Regions from separate parts of the Caulobacter sp. SRI_008 genome, predicted to be linked through region 1. Evidence: riboswitches for the same ligand, from Rfam matches in the RefSeq annotation. Region 1 holds a riboswitch; the other holds the start of a gene.
What was found. Region 1 has a riboswitch for glycine ahead of AC2YHT_RS14675 (TonB-dependent receptor domain-containing protein). Riboswitches for the same ligand answer to the same signal wherever they lie in the genome.
Positions count from the first base shown of each region.

Region 2: linked by a shared signal. The riboswitch ahead of gcvT (glycine cleavage system aminomethyltransferase GcvT) and the one ahead of AC2YHT_RS14675 (TonB-dependent receptor domain-containing protein) in region 1 are both predicted to bind glycine.

Region 1 covers NZ_JBYCZS010000015.1:33,231-44,092, reverse strand. The annotation lists gene AC2YHT_RS14700 (TonB-dependent receptor) at 1-753, opposite strand, end outside; gene AC2YHT_RS14695 (ABC transporter substrate-binding protein) at 964-1,914, opposite strand; gene AC2YHT_RS14690 (sensor histidine kinase) at 2,047-3,408, opposite strand; gene AC2YHT_RS14685 (response regulator transcription factor) at 3,405-4,067, opposite strand; gene AC2YHT_RS14680 (ABC transporter substrate-binding protein) at 4,121-5,197, shown strand; glycine riboswitch at 5,465-5,553, shown strand; glycine riboswitch at 5,558-5,644, shown strand; gene AC2YHT_RS14675 (TonB-dependent receptor domain-containing protein) at 5,784-8,492, shown strand; gene AC2YHT_RS14670 (prolyl oligopeptidase family serine peptidase) at 8,567-10,531, shown strand; gene AC2YHT_RS14665 (amidohydrolase family protein) at 10,600-10,862, shown strand, end outside.
Region 2 covers NZ_JBYCZS010000032.1:46,587-57,448, forward strand. The annotation lists gene AC2YHT_RS22925 (dihydrofolate reductase family protein) at 1-101, opposite strand, end outside; gene AC2YHT_RS22930 (DNA methyltransferase) at 287-1,369, shown strand; gene AC2YHT_RS22935 (hypothetical protein) at 1,381-1,764, shown strand; gene AC2YHT_RS22940 (hypothetical protein) at 1,769-2,155, shown strand; glycine riboswitch at 2,258-2,348, shown strand; gene gcvT (glycine cleavage system aminomethyltransferase GcvT) at 2,503-3,615, shown strand; gene gcvH (glycine cleavage system protein GcvH) at 3,634-3,999, shown strand; gene gcvPA (aminomethyl-transferring glycine dehydrogenase subunit GcvPA) at 4,122-5,465, shown strand; gene gcvPB (aminomethyl-transferring glycine dehydrogenase subunit GcvPB) at 5,462-7,033, shown strand; gene AC2YHT_RS22965 (hypothetical protein) at 7,166-7,588, shown strand; gene AC2YHT_RS22970 (hypothetical protein) at 7,585-8,019, shown strand; gene AC2YHT_RS22975 (F0F1 ATP synthase subunit B) at 8,316-8,822, opposite strand; gene AC2YHT_RS22980 (F0F1 ATP synthase subunit B family protein) at 8,836-9,369, opposite strand; gene AC2YHT_RS22985 (F0F1 ATP synthase subunit C) at 9,484-9,708, opposite strand; gene AC2YHT_RS22990 (F0F1 ATP synthase subunit A) at 9,757-10,515, opposite strand; gene AC2YHT_RS22995 (AtpZ/AtpI family protein) at 10,521-10,862, opposite strand, start outside.

The DNA of each region.
Region 1 (10,862 bases):
GTCGAGGTTGTCCCAGCGCTTCTTGTAGACGGTGTTGTAGTAGAGGCCCTCGCGCTCGTTGCGCAGGTAGCTGACGCGGACGGCCAGGTTGTCGGTGATCGGCCCGCTGTAGCTGCCATAGGCCCGCAGGTACTTGTAGTTGCCGACCGAGACCTCGCCGCGCCATTCGGGCGTGAACGACGGTTCGCGGGTGCGGATGTCGATGGCCCCGGCGACGGTGTTCTTGCCGAACAGCGTGCCCTGCGGGCCGCGCAGCAGCTGGATGCTTTCGACATCGACCAGGTCGGTGATCGCCGTGCCGGTGCGCGGGCGGTAGACGCCGTCGATATAGAGGCCCACGCCCTGTTCGAGGCCGTCGTTGGTGCCGCCGGCGTTGGTGCCGATGCCGCGGATGGTGGTGGTCTGGTTGCGACCGCTGAAGCCCTGGATGTTCAGGCTGGGCAGCTGGCTCATCAACTGCTTGAGATTGAAGGTCCCGCCCAGCGCTTCCAGCTGCTGGCCGCCGAGGGCCGTGATCGGGATCGGCACGGTCTGGACGTCTTCGCTGCGATAGCGGGCCGTGACCACCAGGGCGTCGACCTCGGCCGCGCCGGCGTTGTCGGGCGTCGCGGCGCCGCTGGTGGGCGCGTCGCTCGCGTCGGCGGCCAGCGCGTGGCCCGCAAAGCCGGCGCTGGAGAGCAGGGCCGATGCCGTCAGCAGCAAAGCTTTCAGCGTCGGCGCGCCGCCGGCGCGTCGAGCAGAAGTGGTCGTCATGAGATCCCCCGATCGAAGACCCGCCAAGTTCTCTCAAGGCGAGGCGATGCTTTGTGGTCGCCGGTGTTGGGAGCGGCGCGACGCTTCAATGGCAGTGGGGTGTTGATCCGTGCAAACGACTATTTGTTTGCTGCTGCATGAGCGCGAAGAATAGGATTTGCGCGGTAAATATGGCTCGCGAGCCGACGGGAATATTAATCTGGATTGAAATCAACCGAGGGTGTCGAAGCCTTTGGCGACCTCGATCCTCTTGGCGATCACGCCGGCCCGCAGATAGCGATCGGCCGTGCGCTGCTCGGTGGCGATCAGCGCCGCGTCGATCTGCACGGGCAGGCGCTGCGTGCGTCCGATCATGGTCTTCAGGATCGCCGGATCCATGCCGGTGTCGCGGTACATCGCCTCGGCGTAGGCGGTTCGGTTGGCCGCCGCCCAGGTCCAGCCCTCGTAGAGTCGGTCGCGGTAGTCGCGCAGATAGTCGGGCTTCTCGGCGATGGCGCCGTCGCGGCCGAACATCAGGGTGTAGCCGGGGTCCTCGTCCTGCTTGCCCGTCAGGATCCGGGCGCCCTGGCTTTCGGCCAGCGCGATATGCGGGTCCCAGATCGCCCAGGCGTCGACCGACCCGCCCTGGAAGGCGGCGCGACCGTCGTTGGGCGACAGGAAGGCGAACTTCACCGCGTCATAGGGCAGGCCGTTGGCCTCCAGTATGCCCAGCACGTGGTTGTGGCTGATCGAGCCGCGCGGGGTGGCGATCGTCTTGCCCGCCAGGTCCTTGAAGTCCCGAACGGCGGAGCCGCCGCGAACGACGATTGCGGGGCCCATGCCCTGGCTGATTTGGGCGCCGATCGCCTTGATCCTGGCGTCCGATCCGATGGCGAAGATGAAGGCGGAGTCGCCGCCTATGCCGGTGTCGATGGCGCCCGCGTTCAACGCCTCCAGCAGCGGGGCGGCGTTGGGAAACTGCGACCACTCGATGCGGTAGGGCGTGTCGTCCAACTTGCCGGCGCCGGCCAGCACCAGGCGCGAGCCGCCACGCTGGTCGCCGACCAGGAGCTTGCCGGCGGGTTTGGCGACCTTCGGCGCGCAGGCCGCCACCAGGCCGGCGGCGGTCAGGCCGAGCATGGCGCGGCGGGTTTGGTGGGAGGGGAGGGCGATCCCGGTCATGACGGCGGCGTCCTTGCTGAGGCAGGCCTCGTGGCATGGCCGTCCGCCGTGGCCAGCACAAACGAGTTTCGTTAAAGCATGGCCTTACCGTCGGTGAACTGGATCTGGCGTGTCGGCATGAAAGCCTGCGTCCTAAAGGACCGGAAACGTCAGTTCTGCGATCAGGCCAGGGCGCCGGCGGCGACTACGCAGCGCGACCGCGATGGCCAGCCGGCTTGCGATCGATCCGGTGATCGCAAGGCCCAGGCCCGTGCCGACCATCGTCTGGCCCGCGGCGCCGCGGCTGAAGGGGATGAACAGGCGCTGCAGTTCCGCCGCATCGACGCCGGGGCCATGGTCCCAGATCACCAGCCTCGGCGCCTTGCCCTCGGTATGGACGAGGATGCGGACCTTGCCCGCGCCGTAGGCGCAGGCGTTGAACACCAAATTGCGCAGCAGCTCGCCGATCAGCACGGGATTGCCACGCACTAGGGGAACGTTCATGGGCGCGCGGGCCAATACCTCGACATTGGGAAAGGCTTGGGCCGCCTCGATCCGGATCGTGTTCAGCAAGGCCGTGAGGTCGGCTTCCCCCTCGGTGACGGCGGCCTCCGATCGCGCCAGCGCCAGGAACTGCGATAGCACCCGCAGCAGGTTGGCGGCCGCCGACCGGGAGTCGCCTAGCAGGGCCTTGTCGCGCGGCGTCGCGGCGGATCGTTCCAGCAAGGCCAGATTGGCGATGATCACCGACAGCGGGGTCCGCAACTGGTGCGACGCATCCGCGGAGAAGCGTTCAAGCGCGCGCGTGAAGCGCTCCAGGCTGCCCATCAGGCGGTTGAAGCCGTCGACGACCGGCGAAAGTTCGGCCGGGACGCTGGCGGGATCGACCGGCGCGAGATCGGGGCGCGAGGCCTGGGCTCTGGCCGTCAGGTCCTCGGCCAGGCGGCGCAGGGGCGCGAGGCCCCAGCGCACCGCGGGCACGACCAGGACGGCGGCGACCGCCGCCAGCAGGACCGGCAGGCCGATCAGGTTGGACAACAGCTCGCGCACGCTGGCGTGGCGGGAGTCCAGGCTCTGGGCCACGGCCACCACCACCGGGTCGCGAACCCCGGGGATCATGACCGTCGATTGCGCCACGCGGACCTTGTAGCCGCGCATTTCCGCGTAGCTGAAGCTGGTTTCGTTGGGCGCCGGCGCGGGCGGGCGCGGCAGGTCTTCGTAGCCGGTGACGAGGCGGGGACCTTCCCGGACGGCGTAGAACACCGCGTCGCGTTCCGGGCTGTCGAGGAGGCCCAGCGACCAGGGCGGCAGGGCGACCTGCGCCCGGCCATCCCGGCTTCCGACCTGGGCGACGATCGAGGCGACGGATCCGGCGAGCAGGCGGTCCGAGGTCTTCTCGACCACCTGCATGGCGGCCAGGGCGCCCGCCAGGGCGAGGGCCGCGCCCAGCAAGGCCAGCGGTGCGACCTGGGCGATGAGCAGGCGCCCGATCAGGCTGGGGCGGCGCGGCTTCACGGATCGAGCCGGTAGCCGGCGCCGCGCAGGGTCTGCAGTCTGGGACCGTCCGGAAGCAGCTTGCGTCGCAGGCGCCCGACATGGACGTCGAGGGCGTTGGGCTGCACCGACTGATCGTCGGGAAAGACCTCGGTCGCCAATTGCGCCCGATCCACGACCCGGCCTGGCCGCGTGGCCAGCGCGCGCAGCACCGCCCATTCGCGGGGGCGCAGGTCCAGGCGGCGCTCGCCGATCCAGGCCGCGCCGGCTTCCCAGTCGCAGGTCAGGGCGCCCACGCTCACGTTGCGCGTGGCGTAGCCGCCCTTGCGCCGGACGACGGCGCGCACCCGCGCCACCAGTTCGAACGGGTCGAAGGGCTTCAGCACGTAGTCGTCCGCCCCCATGTCGAGGCCCGCGATGCGATCCTGCACGGCGTCCCTGGCCGTCAGGACGACGATGGGCGTGGAGAAGCCCTCACGGCGCAGGCGGCCCAGGATCTCGAAGCCGTCGATGTCCGGCAGGCCGATGTCGAGGACCATGGCGTCGAAGTCGGACCGCGCGGCCAGGGACAGAGCCTCGGCGCCGGTCTCGGCGCAGACGGGCGCGTGGCCTTCGCTTTCGAGCGTGGCGATCAGCGAACGGCGGAGGAGCAGATCATCCTCGACAACGAGTATCTTCATCGGGGATGTAGCGGCAGGCTTCACATTGAAGGAGCGCGGCCATCCGACGCCGATTGCCAGTCCAGGTCAAGGGAGCCCGTTTCGCCGCCGCCGTGCTCGGCGTGATCGCCCTTGTCTCGGTCATGGCGGGATGCGCGCCGCGGGCGCCCGGGCAGGCCACCAGCGGCTGGGACGTCCGCAGGGCCGAGCGGGAAGGCGAGGTCGTCGTCTATATCAACAACGACGTGCACCAGCGGCTGGTCGAGGATTTCGAGCGCCGATTTCCAAAGGTGAAGCTCAGGTTCGTCGTGTTGACCTCGCGCGACATGCAGGCCCGGGTCATCGAGGAAGCCAGGCGTGGCGAGCCTGTCGCCGACGTCGTCTGGACCTCGGCGATGGACACCCAGGTCAAGCTGATCAACGATGGCTACGCCCAGACCTATCGTAGTCCCGAGGCCGGAAACCTGCCCACCTGGGCGCGGTGGCGTGACCAGGGCTTTGGCGTCACCAGCGAGCCGATCGTCTTCGTCTACAACAAGCGGCTCCTGAAAGGCGGCGAGGCGCCGCGCAGTCACGCGGCCCTGCTGGCCTCCCTGCGCGCCGACCCCGGGCGCTGGCGCGGCAAGGTGGCGATGTACGATCCCGAGCGCAGCGGCATGGGGTTCTTCTATCTGTCGAGCAACACCCAGTTCTATCCGGACGCCTGGGCGCTGTACGATGCGATCGGCGCGACCGGCGTGCGCACCTACGTGCCCGGCAGGCCGATGTTGGATCGGGTGGCGTCCGGCGAGCACCTGCTGGCCCTGGACATGAACGGGTCCTATGCCGACTGGTACGTGCGCAAGCACGAGGCCGACGTCGGCTATGTCGTTCCGGAAGACTATCACCTGTCGATTTCGCGGGTCGCCTTCATCACCCGCACCGCGCGGCATCCCGGCGCGGCGCGCCTGTTCCTGGACTATCTGATGTCGGACGCGGGGCAGCGGGTTCTGCTCGACGTGCGCCTGACCCCGATCCGTCCAGGGCTGGGCGCGACGCCTCCCGCGGGCGGGCGTCCCATTCGCGTCGGGCCCGCTCTGCTGGCCAATTTCGACCAGGGCCGGCGCGCCGAACTTCTGGCCCGCTGGAAGAGCGGGGCGGCCGGCCGCTGATATCTGGTCACGCCTTGAGCACTTGCTGCCCATAACTGCGGCGATCGGGTCGGTCGGCTCGGGGCTTCACCCATTTCTTGGGTTCCGCGCGGCGACGTCGAAGCTGTCACCGACCTGTCACGTCCCCTGAGCGCGGGAGGCCTCCGCGAACTTGCGGAGGCAGGCTGTTCGGGCTCTGGGAATATCATTCCGACATTTCCGAGTGTGCGGGCAATTCATGCCGGATGAGGGCGTTTTGACGCCTCGCGCCGAACCGTTCGTACTGGTTTGGCTCTTGCGGAAGAGATCAGGTTCGACCCGACGCCGAAGGCGCAACCGCCCCGGAAACGCTCAGGCAAAAGGACCGCGGAGCACAAGGAAGCTGGAAAGCAGTCGCCTCTGAACGAGGCGCCTCGCCGAAGGAGCAAGGGCGCGTCGCGTTCCGAATCTCTCAGGCCACAAGACAGCGGGGGCAGAGGAACGCCTTGCGGTTTCGCGAGCGGCGCGTGGTGCGCCGGTGGCGGGCCGCGGCCTCTGGAACGTCCACTCAAGTGTGACGTCGGGGGCGCGGGCGACTGTCGACTGCATACTTGAGAGGGGATCTCACTTGGCAATTTCACGTCAAACCCGCCGCGCCCTGTTGATTGGCGCGAGCATTCTGCCGGCGGCGCTCGCGCTGCACGGCGCGGCCTACGCCCAGGCCGCTAACACCGACAAGGATGACAGCAGCGTCGGCGAAATCGTCGTCACCGCCTCGCGCATCGATCGCGCCGGCTTCCAGGCGCCGACGCCCACCGTGCACGTCTCGGCCGAAGACCTCAGCGTCGGCGCGCGTCCCAACGTCGCCGCGGCCCTGAACGACCTGCCGCAGTTCCGCGCCACCACCTCGGCGCAGACCACGGGCACCAACACCGGCGCGGGCAACGCGCCGGTCGATCTGCGGGGCCTCGGCATCAGCCGCACCCTGGTGCTGATCGACGGCCGCCGCTTCGCCGGCGACAACGACCTGAACGTCGTTCCCACCGTGCTGCTCAAGAGCGCCGACGTGGTCACCGGGGGCGCCTCGGCGGCCTGGGGCTCGGGCGCCGTGGCCGGCGTCGTCAACCTGGCGATCGATCGCAACTTCACCGGCTTCAAGATGGGCGTGCAGGGCGGCATCTCGTCCTATGACGACGCCGAGGAAGTCCGCATCGAGGCGGCCGGCGGCAAGAGCTTCGCGGACGGCCGCGGCCACTTCGTCATCGGCGGGGAGTACCTGAACAACGAGGGCGTCACGCCCAAGACCAGCCGTCCCAATGTCGGCCGCTGGGCGACCGTCTCCAACGGCGACGGCCGCTACAAGCTGGCTCCCGACGTCGGCTTCTCCAACGCGGCCTATGGCGGCCTGATCCTGTCGGGCGTGCTGAAGGGCAAGGCCTTCAACGCCGACGGCTCCCTGCGCGACTTCGACTATGGCACGGTCATCGGCACCAACTCGGTCGGTGGCGAAGGCCCGTCCAACGACGACCTCAGCCCGCTGGTCACGCCGCAACGCCGCTACAGCGCCCTGGCCAGCGTCACCTACGACCTGACCGACAACGTCAAGCTCACCGCCGAACTGCGCCATTCGCGGATGTGGAACAACTACATCTGGTTCGGCGACCACAACCGCGGCAACCTGACCATCAGCATCGACAACGCCTTCCTCTCCGACGAGGTGCGCTCGGCGATGGTCACGGCGGGCCAGACCTCGTTCACCATGGGCCGCTTCAACAGCGACCTGTCCTATTCGCGGATCGATTTCGAGCGCCTCTCCACCCAGGGGACGATCGCCCTCGACGGCAACTTCGGGGACGGCTGGCGCTGGAGCGCCTACTACAGCCACGGGGAGAACGAGAACAACATCGACACCCCCGGGTTCCTGCTGACCCAGAACTACGCCAACGCCGTGGACTCGGTGATCGACCCGAGCACGGGCAATGCGATCTGCCGTATCGCCCTGACCGATCCGACCACCAGCTGCGTGCCGATCAACCTGTTCGGCGAAGGCTCGCCCTCGGCCGCGGCCATCGCCTATGTCACCGGCACGCCCAGCATGCGCGAGACCAGCAAGCTCGACGTCGGCGGCTTCAGCCTGCGCGGCGAGCCCTTCGAACTGCCGGCCGGTCCGGTCTCGATCGCCGTCGGCGCCGAGGCCCGCAAGGAGTCGGTCGATCGCTCGGTCGGCGCGCTCGACACGGCCAAGGCCTTCACGACCTTCAGCTTCTCGGCCATGGCCGGCAGCTTCAACGTCAAGGAGGCCTTCGCCGAAGTGCTGGTGCCCGTCGTCCGCGACGTGCCGGTGTTCAACAAGCTCGAGATCAACGCCGCCGCCCGCGTCAGCGACTATAACACCACCGGCTCGATCTGGTCCTGGAAGCTGGGGGCGACCAACGAGTTCTTCCCGGGCTTCCGCGGCCGGGTCACCGAGTCCCGCGACATCCGTTCGGCCAACCTGACCGAGCTCTTCACCACCAGCACCACCGGCTACAACACCATCGTCGATCCGCTGACCAGTTCCAGTGTCTATGTGCTGACGAACGGCGGCGGCAATCCCGACCTCGTGCCGGAAACAGCCAACACCTTCACGGCCGGCGTCGTCTATTCGCCGCCCGCGCTGCCGGGCTTCAACGTGTCGCTCGACTACTACAACATCGACATCGACAACGTGATCACCACGATTTCCGCCCAGGACATCGTGACCCGCTGCGCCGCCGGCAACGCCGACATGTGCTCGCGGATCACCCGCGACAGCAGCAACACGATCACCCGGATCGTCTCGACCTACGTCAACCTGGCCAACTACAAGACCGACGGCATCGATGCGGAGATCTCCTACTCGATGAACGCCGACCGCGTTCTGTCGAGCCTGGAAGGCCGCCTGCGCTTCAAGACCCTGGCCACCTGGGTCCACAGCATGACGACCAACGACGGCGTCAGCGAGATCGAATATGTCCGCTCGCAGGGCTATTCGTTCGGTCTGGGCGTGCCGGAATTCCGCGTCGTCAGCAGCGTCGACTACTCGGGCCGGATCTTCAGCGGCAACCTGCGGGCCCGCTACCTCTCGCCGGGCAACTACAACAACACGGTCGACATCGTGAACGGCCACATCAAGGCCTACACCTACTTCGATCTGGGCGTGCAGGCGAAGCTGCCGCAGTACCGCGGCCACGACGTCGAGCTCTACGCCAACGCCACGAACCTGTTCGACAAGGATCCGCCGATCGGTTCGCTCTACTCGCCCTACTACGACGTGATCGGTCGGTACGTGACCCTCGGCGCGCGGATGCGCTTCTAGGTCCGAACCGGCTCCGCGCCGCCGGCTGTGTCCCCCGGGCCGGCGGCGCCCCTCCTTTCTGATTGGTGTCCCCAATGATCTCCCGTCTCACTCTGGCGCTCGCCCTGTCCCTGGCGAGCGGCGGGGCCGTCATGGCCCAGACTGTTCCCCCGTCCTTGGCCCCAATGCCTTCCGCGATCGTCGCCGACGGTCCGCCGGCCATCCCGCAGGAGCTGGTGGCGGCCACCACGCCCTATCTGCAGGCCCGTCACGCCAATTTCCTGGGCTGGAACGCCGCCGACCGCTCGATGCTGGTCAAGACCCGCTTCGGCGGTTCCGATCAGGTCCACAGCGTCGCCAGGCCCGACGCCGACCGTCGTCAGCTTAGCTTCGAGGCCGAGCCGATCCTGGCCGCCGCCCTGTCGCCCAAGGGCGAGGGGTTGCTGATCCAGAAGGATCGCGGCGGCGACGAATTCTACCAGCTCTACCTGCTGAAGGACGGCCGTCCGCGCCTGCTGACTGACGGCAAGAGCCGCAACTGGTTCGGCTCCTGGTCGCCCGACGGCCGCCTGGTTGGCTACGCCTCCTCGCGCCGCAACGGCGCGGACATGGACCTCTATGTCGTCGATCCCAGCGATCCCAAGACCGATCGTCTGGTCGCCAAGGTCTCCGGCGGCGGCTGGAACATCGCCGACTTCTCGGCCGACGGCGCCAAGGCTCTCGTCCTCAATCGCATGTCGATCAACGAGGCGCAGGTCTTCGAACTCGACCTCGCCAGCGGCGTGATGAAGCCGCTGACCGACCCCAAGGCCAAGGCCTCCTTCGTCGAGCCGCGCTATGGCCATGACGGCGCGGTCTGGCTGACCTCGGACCTGAATTCCGACTTCCTGCGCCTGGGCCGCCTGGACCCCAAGACCGGGGCCTTCGTCGCCGTCAGCAAGGAGACGCGCTGGGACGTCAGCGACTTCTCCCTGTCGCCCGACGGCGCCTTCGCGGTCTATGCGATCAACGAAGCGGGCGTCTCGCGGGTGCGGGTGCTCGACCTGGCGAGCGGGGCGGTGCGCAAGGTCGACGGCCTGCCGGCCGGCGTGATCCCCTACAGCATCGGCCCGGCGATCCAGGTTTCGCCCTGGGGCGAGATCGGCCTCAGCATGGCCGCCGCCCGCGTGGCCGGCGACGCCTTCTCGATCGATCCCAAGTCGCTGAAGGTCACCCAGTGGACCCACAGCGAGACGGGCGGCCTCGACCCCGCCAAGAACGTCGAACCGCGCCTTGTCGAGATCAAGAGCTTCGACGGCGAGACCGTCTCGGGCTTCCTCTACCAGCCCGACCCGGCCAAATTTCCCGGCAAGCGGCCGCTGATTATCGACATCCACGGGGGCCCCGAAGGCCAGACCCGGCCCGACTTCCTGGGCGGCAACAACTACCTGCTCAACGAGCTGGGCGTGGCGCTGTTCTTCCCCAACGTCCGCGGCTCGTCGGGCTACGGCAAGCGGTTCGTCAACCTCGACAACGGGCCGTTCAAGCGCGAGGACTCGGTCAGGGACGTCGGGGCCTTCCTCGACGCCCTGGGCAAGGAGTCGGCGCTCGACGCCGACCGCTTCGCCGTCAACGGCGTCTCCTACGGCGGCTACATGTGCTACGCCTCGGCCACGCACTACAGCCCGCGCCTTAAGGGCGCCAACTGCTACGTCGCGATCTCCAACTTCGTCACCTTCCTGGAGAACACCCAGTCCTACCGCCGCGACCTGCGCCGGGTGGAGTACGGCGACGAGCGCGATCCGGCCCAGCGCGCCCAGCTGATGAAGATCTCGCCGCTGACCAGCGTGAGCAAGATCACCATCCCGCTGTTGGTGGCCACGGGCGGCACCGATCCGCGTGTGCCGGCCTCCGAGGCCGACCAGATGATCGCCGCCGTCCGCGCCCAGGGCGGTTCGGCCTGGCACCTGCTGGCCAAGAACGAGGGCCACGTCTTCCGCAAGAAGGAGAACGAGGACTACTACTTCTGGACCAGCATCATGTTCTGGCGAAAGACCCTCCTGGGCGAGGGCGGCCAGTAGGGGCGGGGCAGGGGCGCGGAACCTGGTTTCGCGCCCCGTCTCCTTTTTCACGAGCCGAGAGCCTGATGATGTCCATTCCTCCTGGGGCGGCGCTGGCCCTGGCGTTGGCGCTGGCGCCGCTCGCCTCGGCGCATGCCCAGATCCCTGTCGATCACCACATGCACGTGCATTCGCCGGCGATCCTGAGGATCCTGCCGGCCTATTGCGCCAGTCCTATGCGCAAGAGCCCGTGCGATCCGAAGTTCACCGCGCCGCTGACGGCCGACGACGCCCTGAAGGCCATGGACGAGGCCGGGATCAGGAAGGGCTGGCTGATGTCGACGGCCTATCT
Region 2 (10,862 bases), on a different contig from region 1:
GGATCCACCTTGCGGAACGGCGCCAGCCACTGCACCCCGCCGTCCGCGTCGGCCACGCAACCGTCGAGGCTGGCGGCGATGAAACCGCGGATCAGCGCCATGCCCCTTCCCCCTCGTCCCGCCTCTTCGCGTCTCGGTCGAGTCCACAATACGGAACATTACAGGAACATCAAGCATCGTTAACCGATTTCGGATTCGCGATTAACCGTCGGCTAACCATGACCGTTCATTCCCGGGTAACCACGGGACTCCATGATTCCCTTGGGTGTTTTTCAGGGAAGCGGACATGTCCTTCGGGCCGGAAACCATCATCCAGGGCGACTGCATCGAGGCGATGAACGCCCTGCCCGAGAAGTCGGTCGACCTGATCTTCGCCGATCCGCCCTACAACCTGCAGCTCGGCGGCGACCTGCTGCGTCCAGACAATTCCAAGGTCGATGCGGTCGACGACCACTGGGACCAGTTCGAAAGCTTCGCCGCCTACGACAAGTTCACCCGCGAGTGGCTGAAGGCCGCCCGCCGCGTCCTCAAGGACGACGGCGCGATCTGGGTGATCGGCAGCTACCACAACATCTTCCGCGTCGGCGTGGCCGTGCAGGACCTGGGCTTCTGGATCCTCAACGACGTCATCTGGCGCAAGACCAACCCTATGCCCAACTTCAAGGGCACCCGCTTCGCCAACGCCCACGAGACCCTGATCTGGGCCTCCAAGAGCCAGAACGCCAAGCGCTACACCTTCAATTACGACGCCCTGAAGATGGCCAATGACGAAGTGCAGATGCGCTCGGACTGGACCATCCCGCTGTGCACCGGCGAGGAGCGCATCAAGGGCGCCGACGGCAACAAGGCCCACCCGACCCAGAAGCCGGAAGCCCTGCTCTACCGGGTGATCCTGTCGACCACCAAGCCGGGCGACGTGATCCTGGATCCGTTCTTCGGCGTCGGCACCACCGGCGCGGCCGCCAAGCGCCTGGGCCGCAAGTTCATCGGCATCGAGCGCGAGGCCGAATATGTCGGCCACGCCAAGGAGCGGATCGCCAAGGTCATCCCGATCGCTCCGCAGGACCTGGAAGTGATGGGCAGCAAGCGGTCCGAGCCGCGCGTGCCGTTCGGCACCATCGTCGAGGCCGGCCTGCTGCATCCGGGCGACACCCTCTATTGCTCGAAGGGCAACCACGTCGCCAAGGTCCGTCCGGACGGCTCGATCGCGGTCGGCGACCTGTCGGGCTCGATCCACAAGATCGGCGCCATGGTGCAGTCGGCCCCGGCCTGCAACGGCTGGACCTACTGGCACTTCAAGACCGACGCGGGCCTGGCCCCCATCGACGTCCTGCGCGCCCAGGTGCGCGCCAGCATGCCCCACGCCTGACCGGATCCGGCGTGAAAGAAGGCCCCATCGGCGTTCGCCGCTACTGGACGATCGGCTGCCTGGCCATCGGACTGACGGTGCTATGCGGCCCGGCCGTGCCCGACAAGGGACCGGTCAGCCTGGTCGGCCCGCTGATCGAGGCGGTCGGCTGCGCCATACTGGTGCTCATCGCCCGCCGCCGGCTGGGTCCGAAGGCCAACCTCGCCTTCATCGGCCCCGTGGTCGGCGCGGCGGTCCTCTGGAGCGTCTATCTCTGGGTCGGAAGCGCGGGCGTCGGCCCCGCGGCCAAGGCGACCACCTGGCTCGGCGTCACCCTGCTGGGCGTGGCCATGGGCGCGGTGCTGCAGTTCCTGATCGTCGGCTTCATCGGCCAGGGTGGCCGCACCAAGGCTTGAACCCGTGGACGAAGCGCTGCCCGATATTCCCTTTCCGCCTTCGCTGATGGAGATCGAAGTGATCTCCGATCGCGGCCTGCGGCTGGTCGTCGAGGCCGCGGAGGGCGAGACCTTCGAACTCAGCTGGGAGGTCACGGTTGGCGTTCTGGTGCGGGGCGACCCGTTTCCCACCGGCGGCCCAAGCACCCAGACGCTGGTCGAAGAACCACCCGACAGCCCGTTCCTGACCTTCATCCGCGCCGGCAGCCATGCCGATCCCTATTACGTCGCCGCCATGCAGGGCTTTCCGCCCGATCCGCCGAACGTGCTGCGACACTGGGCGCTTTGCACCCACGAGGCGCTGATCGAGGTGGCCTCTCTCTATCCACCGACGGTGAAGCGGCTGGCCTGAAGCCAAGCCGCGACGCGCCTTGAATCCCGGCGTCGCCAGATCCCCGCCCGCCCAGATCTCGGCCGCGCTTGACTCCCTCCCCCGCCTCGCTCATTGACCGCCTTGACCCTCGCGGGAGACGTCGGGATTCGCTCCCGAGGCCGAAGGCGCAACCGCCCCGGAAACGCTCAGGCAAAAGGACCGCGCGGGTTTAGGAACGCTGGAAAGTGGCAGCTTGCGAGAGCTGCCCGCCGAAGGAGCAAGGGCCTGTTTCAGGTCCGGAATCTCTCAGGTCAAAGGGACAGCGGGGGCGCTATCGCCAGGCGAAAGCCGGGCTTGCAGCGCCGTCCCCGTTTGGAGCCCTCCGCGTGTCCACCGAAGACCTCAAGAAGACCCCGCTCTACGACGCGCACGTCGCCGCCGGCGCGCGCATGGTTCCGTTCGCGGGCTACCACATGCCGGTGCAGTACAAGGACGGCGTGCTCAAGGAGCACCTCTGGACCCGCGAGCACGCGGGCCTGTTCGACGTCTCGCACATGGGCCAGGCCCGGCTGCGCGGCGAAAACCCCGCCAAGAGCTTCGAGAAAGTGGTCTCGGCCGACTACCAGGGCCTGAAGGCCGGCAAGCAGCGCTACGGCGTGCTGTTGAACGCCGACGGCGGGATCATCGACGACCTGATGACCGCCCGTCCCGACGACGATGGTCTGTTCGTCGTGGTCAACGGCGCCTGCAAGGACAACGACTACGCGATCATCGCCCGCGAGCTGGCCGGCGAAGCCACCGTCACGCGCCTGGAAGACCGCGCCCTGCTGGCCCTGCAAGGCCCCGAGGCCGCCGCCGTGCTGGCCGCCCACGTGCCGGAAGCCGCGCAGATGGTGTTCATGGACGCCCGCGCACTCACCGCGTTTGGCGTCGACGCCATCATCTCCCGCTCGGGCTACACCGGCGAGGACGGCTACGAGATCTCGGTGCCCGCCGACGCCGCCGAGCGCGTCTGGAACACCCTGCTGGCCGACGAGCGCGTCAAGCCGATCGGCCTGGGCGCCCGCGACAGCCTGCGCCTGGAAGCGGGCCTGCCGCTCTACGGCCACGACCTGGACGAGACCGTCTCGCCGATCGAGGCCGGCCTGAACTTCGCCGTCGGCAAGAGCCGCCGCGAGGCCGGCGACTTCCTGGGCGCGGCGCGCATCACCAAGGAACTGGCCGGCGAGCTGTCGCGCGTCCGCGTAAACCTCAAGGTGCTGGAAGGCGCCCCGGCCCGCGAAGGCGCCGAGATCGCCGACGCCGACGGCGCTGTGATCGGCAAGGTCACCAGCGGCGGCTTCGGCCCCAGCTTCGGCGGCGCCATCGCCATCGGTTTCGTGCCCCCGGCCTACGCCGTGCTCGGGTCGCAGTTGAAAGTCATCGTCCGGGGCAAGCCGGCGGCCGCCGAGGTCGTCGCCTCCCCGTTCGTTCCCACCCGCTACGTGCGCAAACTTTAAATCCAGAGGGCCAGGACAATGCGCTTCACCAAAGATCACGAATGGGTCGCCGTCGAAGGCGACATCGCCACCGTCGGCATCACCGCCTACGCCGCCGAGCAGCTGGGCGACGTGGTGTTCGTCGAAGTTCCGGAAGTCGGCAAGACGGTCGCCCAGGGCGAAGGCCTGGCCGTCGTCGAGAGCGTCAAGGCCGCCTCCGACGTCTACGCCCCGGTGTCGGGCGAAGTCGTGGAAGCCAACGCCGAGCTGGGCGATGCGCCGGAAACCGTCAACGCCGTGCCGGAAAGCGGCGGCTGGTTCGCCAAGCTGAAGCTCTCCAACCCGGCCGAGGTCGACGCCCTGATGGACCGCGACGCCTACGAGGCGTTCCTGGCGACGCTCTGACCCAGAACCCCTCCCCCTTGATGGGGGAGGGGCAGGGGTGGGGGTGACCCCACCGCCGCTACCACCCCATCCCCGGCCCTTCCCCCATCAAGGGGGAAGGGAGTTCGCTGCGGAAGCTTTTCATGCGCTACCTCCCCCTGACCCCCGAAGACCGCGCCGACATGCTCGGCGTGATCGGCGCGGGCTCGATCGACGAGCTGTTCGTCGACGTGCCGGCCGTCGCCCGCCGCAGCGAGCCTGTGGACCTGCCCCATCACGCCGGCGAACTGGAAGTCGAGCGCGAGATGCTCCGGCTGTCGCGCCGCAACCGCTCGGCCGCCGAGGGGCCGTTCTTCGTCGGGGCCGGGGCCTATCGCCACCACGTGCCGGCCACGGTCGACCACATCATCCAGCGGTCGGAATTCCTGACCAGCTACACGCCCTACCAGCCAGAAATCGCCCAGGGCACGCTGCAGGTGCTGTTCGAGTTCCAGAGCCAGGTCGCCGCCCTGACCGGCATGGAAGTGGCCAACGCCTCGCTCTATGACGGCTCCACCGCCACGGCCGAGGCCGTGATGATGGCCCAGCGCGTCACCCGCAAGACCAAGGCCGTGCTGTCGGGCGGCGTCCACCCGCACTATGTCGGCGCGGTCGAGACCCTGGCCCACGCCGCCGGCGTGACCACCCTGCGCCTGCCGGCCGCCATCGACGCCGAGGACGCGGTGATCGCCGCCATCGACGCCGACACGGCCTGCGTCGTCGTCCAGACCCCCAACGTCTTCGGCACGGCCACCGACGTGACCAAGATCGCCGAGGCCGCCCACGCAGCCGGCGCCCTGCTGATCGTGGTCACCACCGAGGCCGTCTCGTATGGCCTGCTGAAGTCGCCGGGCGCCATGGGCGCCGATATCGCCGTGGCCGAGGGCCAGTCGATCGGCAACGGCCTGAACTTCGGCGGCCCCTATGTCGGCCTCTTCGCCTGCAAGGAAAAGTTCGTCCGCCAGGCCCCCGGCCGCCTCTGCGGCGAGACCGTGGACGCCGACGGCAAGCGCGGTTTCGTGCTGACCCTGTCGACCCGCGAGCAGCACATCCGCCGCGACAAGGCCACGTCGAACATCTGCACCAACAGCGGCCTGTGCGCCCTGGCCTTCTCGATCCACATGAGCCTGCTGGGCGAGCAGGGCCTGCGCCAGCTGGCCTCGCTGAACCACCAGAAGGCGCTGGCCACGGCCAAGGCCCTGGCGGCCATCCCCGGCGTCGAGATCCTGACGCCGCGGTTCTTCAACGAGTTCGCCGTGCGCCTGCCCAAGGACGCCGCCGAGGTCGTCGAGACCCTGGCCGCCCACGGCGTCATCGCCGGCGTGCCCTATTCGCGCCTGGAGCCGGGCTCGGGCCTGGACGACGTGCTGCTGGTCGCGACCACCGAGACCACGCTCGACACCGACATCACCTTCTTCGCCAAGCTGCTGGCCGGAGCCGTCCAATGAGCATGAACAATGTCGGACGTCCCACCCGTCCCGAAGCTTCCAATGACGACGCCGGCTTCGCCTCCCTGTCGGGCGGCCGTGGCCTGCTGCAGGACGAGCCGCTGATCTTCGAACTGGGCGGCTGGACCAAGACCGGCGTCGACCTGCCGGACGCCGTCGCCGCCGACAGCGCCCTGGCCGGCCTGACCCGCGACGACGCCATCGGCCTGCCGGGCCTGAGCGAGCCGGAAGCCGTGCGCCACTACGTGCGCCTGTCCCAGAAGAACCACGCCATCGACCTGGCGCTCTATCCGCTGGGCTCGTGCACGATGAAGCACAACCCGCGCCTCAACGAGAAGATGGCGCGCCTGCCGGGCCTGTCGGACATCCACCCGCTGCAGCCGCAGTCGACGGTGCAGGGCGCCATCGAGCTGATGGACAACCTGGCCCACTGGCTGAAGACCCTGACGGGCATGCCCGCCGTCGCCCTTTCGCCTAAGGCCGGCGCCCACGGCGAGCTGTGCGGCCTGCTGGCCATCCGCGCCGCCCACGAGGCGGCCGGCAACGGCCACCGCAAGACCGTGCTGGCCCCGACCAGCGCTCACGGCACCAACCCGGCCACGGCGGCCTTCTGCGGCTATACGGTCGTCGAGATCGCCCAGACCGACGACGGCCGTGTCGACCTCGCCGACCTGGAAGCCAAGCTCGGCGACCACGTGGCGGCGATCATGGTCACCAACCCCAACACCTGCGGCCTGTTCGAGCGGGACGTGGTGGAGATCGCCCGCCTGACCCACGCGGCGGGCGCGTACTTCTACTGCGACGGCGCCAATTTCAACGCCATCGTCGGCCGGGTGCGCCCGGGCGACCTGGGCGTCGACGCCATGCACATCAACCTGCACAAGACCTTCTCGACGCCCCACGGCGGCGGCGGTCCGGGCGCGGGTCCGGTGGTGCTGAGCGAGGCCCTGGCGCCCTTCGCCCCCACTCCGTGGGTGGTGCATGACGACGGCGGCTACAAGCTGATCGAGGAAGCCGAGGGCGTCGCCGCCCAGGCCTTTGGCCGGATGAGCGCCTTCCACGGCCAGATGGGCATGTACGTGCGCGCCTACGCCTACATGCTCAGCCACGGCGCCGACGGCCTGCGCCAGGTTGCCGAGGACGCGGTGCTGAACGCCAACTACATCAAGGCCCGCCTCAAGGACCTGATGAGCCCGGCCTTCCCCGAAGGCCCGTGCATGCACGAGGCGCTGTTCGACGACGCCTGGCTGGAAGGCACCGGCGTCACCACGCTCGATTTCGCCAAGGCGATGATCGACGAGGGCTTCCACCCGATGACCATGTACTTCCCGCTGGTGGTGCATGGCGCGATGCTGATCGAGCCGACCGAGACCGAGTCGAAGGCCGAACTCGACCGCTTCATCGAAGCCCTCCGTCTGCTCGCGGAATCGGCCAAGGCCGGCGAGGTCGCGCGGTTCAAGAACGCCCCGCACCTGGCCCCGCTGAAGCGTCTGGACGAGACCCTGGCGGCGCGAAAGCCGAAGTTGAAGTGGAAACCTGTTGCCCCCGCGCCACTCGCAGCGGAATAGGCGCAACACAGGCACGAAAGCGGAACGGGGCGCCTTTACGGAAGGGCGCCCCGTTTCCATATGCACCGTGTGGGAAGAGGGGGCCGGCGCTTTGTCGGAAACCGGCGGACCACATACCCCGTTCAGCCCCCCATGAACTTCGCCATCGCCATGACGCCCGTGCGCCTCTCCGCCGCCGACGAACTCGCCCGCGAGCTTCTCGGCCGGATTATTCGCGGCCTGCTGGTGGCTTTGGGCCTGGTGTTCATCGCCGCGGGCTTTCTGATCGCGCCCCTGCCCGGCCCCATGGGCGTGCCGCTGACGGTCATCGGCCTGATGCTGGTGCTGCGTAACTCGTTCAAGGCCCGCAAGCAGTTCGTGCGCTTCCAGCACGCCCACCCCAAGCTGGTCTTCCCGCTGCGCCGCCTGCTGCGTCGCGAGCCGGAAGTCGTGCTGGTGGCCTGGCAGCAGGTGCTGCGCATCGAGAAGCTGGTCGTGCCGCGCCGCTGGCGGGTGGCCAAGCGCTGGCGCAAGTCCTTCAAGCGCCGGGGCCAGGTCAACCCGCGCGGCCAGTGAGCCCCCGCGACCCAAGGGTCGTCCGTCGCCTGTCGAGCCTGCGCCGCAGGCGACTGGCCTTCGTCCTTCGCGAGACCCTGGCCCGCGTCGCGCGGCTGCTGCTGATCGCCCTGGGCTGCCTGATCCTACTGGCCGGGGCGATCCTCACGCCCCTGCCCGGCCACGTCGGCCTGCCGCTGCTGGTCATCGGGCTGATGGTGGTGCTGCGCAACTCGTTCCAGGCCCGCCGCCGCTTCATCCGCTGGCAGAAGCGCCACCCCAAGCTGATCTTCCCGATCCGGAGGCTGATGCGCCGCGAGCCGGAGATCCTGCTGGTAGCCTGGCAGCAGCTGCTGCGGAGCGAGAAGGTGTTCCTGCGCCGGCCGGCCTGGCGGGTGCTGAAGCGGGGGCGCAAGGCTGTGCGGAAGTGGCTGAGGAAGCGAGCGGCCTAGTCAGAACCCTCTCTCTTAGAGAGAGGGAGGGGCCCGCCGCCGCAGGCGGTGGGAGGGTGAGAGGTTTCACCGTTGGCCGGCGAACCTCGATCCCTGCATCGCTCGTTCTTCGAGGGGCTTATCCGCCCCCTGGGGTGATCTCCGCTCCGCCCGTACCTTGTCCGGACAGACTGTAACCTCTCACCCTCCCACGCTCCGCGTGGGCCCCTCCCTCTCTCGATGAGAGAGGGATCCAGAACGAAAAAGGCGCGGCCCTTGCGAGCCGCGCCTTCGATCTTTCAGCCGTCCAAAGAGGACTACTGCAGCTTGCTGCCGATCTGGCCGATGGCCGCGTCGAGCAGAGGGTCGGCGCCGGTTCCGACGCGGGCCAGAAGCACCGCCTCGGCCGCCTGGGCGGCGAGATCGACGGCCGCGGCCTTGACGTCCGCGGCGGCCTGGGCCTCCGCCTGGGCGATCTTGCGCTCGGCCATTTGGGCGCGGCGCGTGATCTGCTCCTCGAGCTTTTCCTTGGCCTCGGCCGCCAGACGGACCGCGTCCGCCTTGGCCGCCTCGAGCATGGCCGAAGCCTGGCGCTCGGCTTCCTCGCGCTGGGCCTTGACCTCGGCGAGCAGGGCTTGCGCCTCCTCGCGGAGCTTCTGGGCTTCGTCGAGTTCGGCCTGGATCTTGGCGGCGTAGCCGTCAAGCGCGCCGAACAGGGCGCCCGGCAGGACCTTCAGAACGACCAGCAGGCCGAAGAAGATCACCAGGGCGACCAGCACCCAGAACTCCGGGTTGGAGAAGCTGAACAGGGATTCGTGTTCCATGGTCCGCTACTCCTTAGGCCAGAGCCGTCTTGAGCTCGGCGGCCGAAGCCGCCTTGCCCGTCAGCTTCTCGACGATCGCGCCGGCCGTCTCCTCGGCCACCGTGCGGACGTGGCTCATGGCCTCGTCGCGGGCGGCCTGGATCGAGGCTTCCGCCGCGGCCAGCTTTTCGGCCAGCACGGCTTCTTCCTTGGCCTGGCGCTCGGCGGCTTGCGCCGAAGCCTGGGCCTTGGCGTCAGCCGCGGTCTTCTGGGCCTTGGCGCGAGCCTCGGCCACCTCGGCGGCGGCCGCGCGGGCCTGCACCTCGGCTTCGTCCTTCAGACGACGGGCGTCGGCGATGTCGCCGGCGATCTTGGCGCCGCGCTCGTCGATCGCGCCGCTGACGCGGGGCAGCAGGCCCTTCGACAGCACGATGTAGAGAACGGCGAAGATGAGCAGCAGCCAGACGATCTGACCGCCCCAGTGCTGGAACTGGAGCTGCGGAAGACCGCCGCTTTCGTGTCCGGGGGCTTCAGTCGTCGCGACCGTGCCGTGATTTTCCGTCGCCATGGGCGAGGGCGCCTCTCAGCTAGCGCCTGCGGCCCGAAACGGGCGAGCAGGCTCGGTTCTTAAAGATCAAAGCGCGGCGAAGGCCGGGAACCGACCGTCGCCGCGCTCAGAGGATTACGAGAAGAGGATCAGGAAGGCGATGACCAGGGCGAAGATGCCCAGGGCTTCCGTCAGCGCCATGCCGAGGAACAGCATCGGACGCTCTTGAGCGGCGGCGGTCGGGTTACGCAGCGCGCCTTGGAAATAGTTGCCGAACATGACGCCCAGGCCGATGCCCGCGCCGATCATGCCGAGCATGGCCAGGCCAGCGCCGATGTACTTAGCGGCTTCCGCTTCCATTGTGAGGCTCCTTGAGAATTCAGAGATAGGTTGAAGAGAAAAGGGTGATCAGTGGCTGTCGAGGTGCACGACGTCGTTGATATAGACGCAGGCAAGCACCGCGAACACGAAGGCCTGCAGGAAGGCCACCATGAACTCTAGGGCCGTCAGGGCGACGACGGAGGAAAGGGCCAGCAGCGAACCGGCCCAGCCGATCGCGCCGAGACCGCCCAGGGCGATCACGAAACCGGCGAAGATCTTCAGCACTACGTGGCCGCCCAGCATGTTGCCGAAAAGACGAAGACCCAGGGTGATCGGACGGATCAGGAACGACAGGATCTCGATCGGCACCAGCAGGAAGTACAGCGGCCACGGCACGCCCGACGGGGCGAACAGCTTGAAGAACTTCAGGCCGTTCTTGGCGAAGCCGACGGCGACCACGGTCAGGATGACCATCAGGCCCAGGGTCAGGGTCACGGCCAGCTGCGAGGTGGCGGTGAACACCAGGAACATGCCCTGCAGGTTCATGAACAGCACGAACGCGAACAGGGTGAAGATGAAGGGCAGGAACTTCTTGCCGTCGTGGCCGATGATCGACTCCGCCAGGCCGTCGACAAGTCCATAGAGCATCTCGCCCACGGTCTGCAGGCGGCCCGGAACCACGGCGCGGCGGGCGGCGACGGCGTAGAACGCCACGACCAGGGTCGCGGCCAGCAGCATCGCGGCCACCGAATTGGTGATCGACAGATCGATCGGAAGACCGAAGACGTTCACGGTGGGCAGTTCCACGACCTTCTGGATCTGGAACTGGTGCATCGGATCGGCCATCGGCCCTAGTCTCTCTTCTGTTTGGGGGCGGTGGACCCGCCTCCCGTGTGTACATCCTCGGCCTGGGCCTTGGACGCCTGCGCGCTCAGTTTCGTCGCCTTGCGGACGACGGAGAATATCGCGAGACCGGTTCCGACCAGCAGACCGCCGATCATTCCCCAGGGCCCCGTACCGACGTAGTGGTCGAGCAGCCAGCCGAAGCCCAGCCCCACCAGAACGCCCCCGATCAAATCCGCCAGGAGGCGATAGCCGTCCTGGGAAGCCTTCTCGTCCGCCGCCTTGGCGGGCTTTTCCGCCGCCTTCCGCGCCTCGAAAGCGTCGAGCCGAGCGTCCAGGCTCTTGAAAGC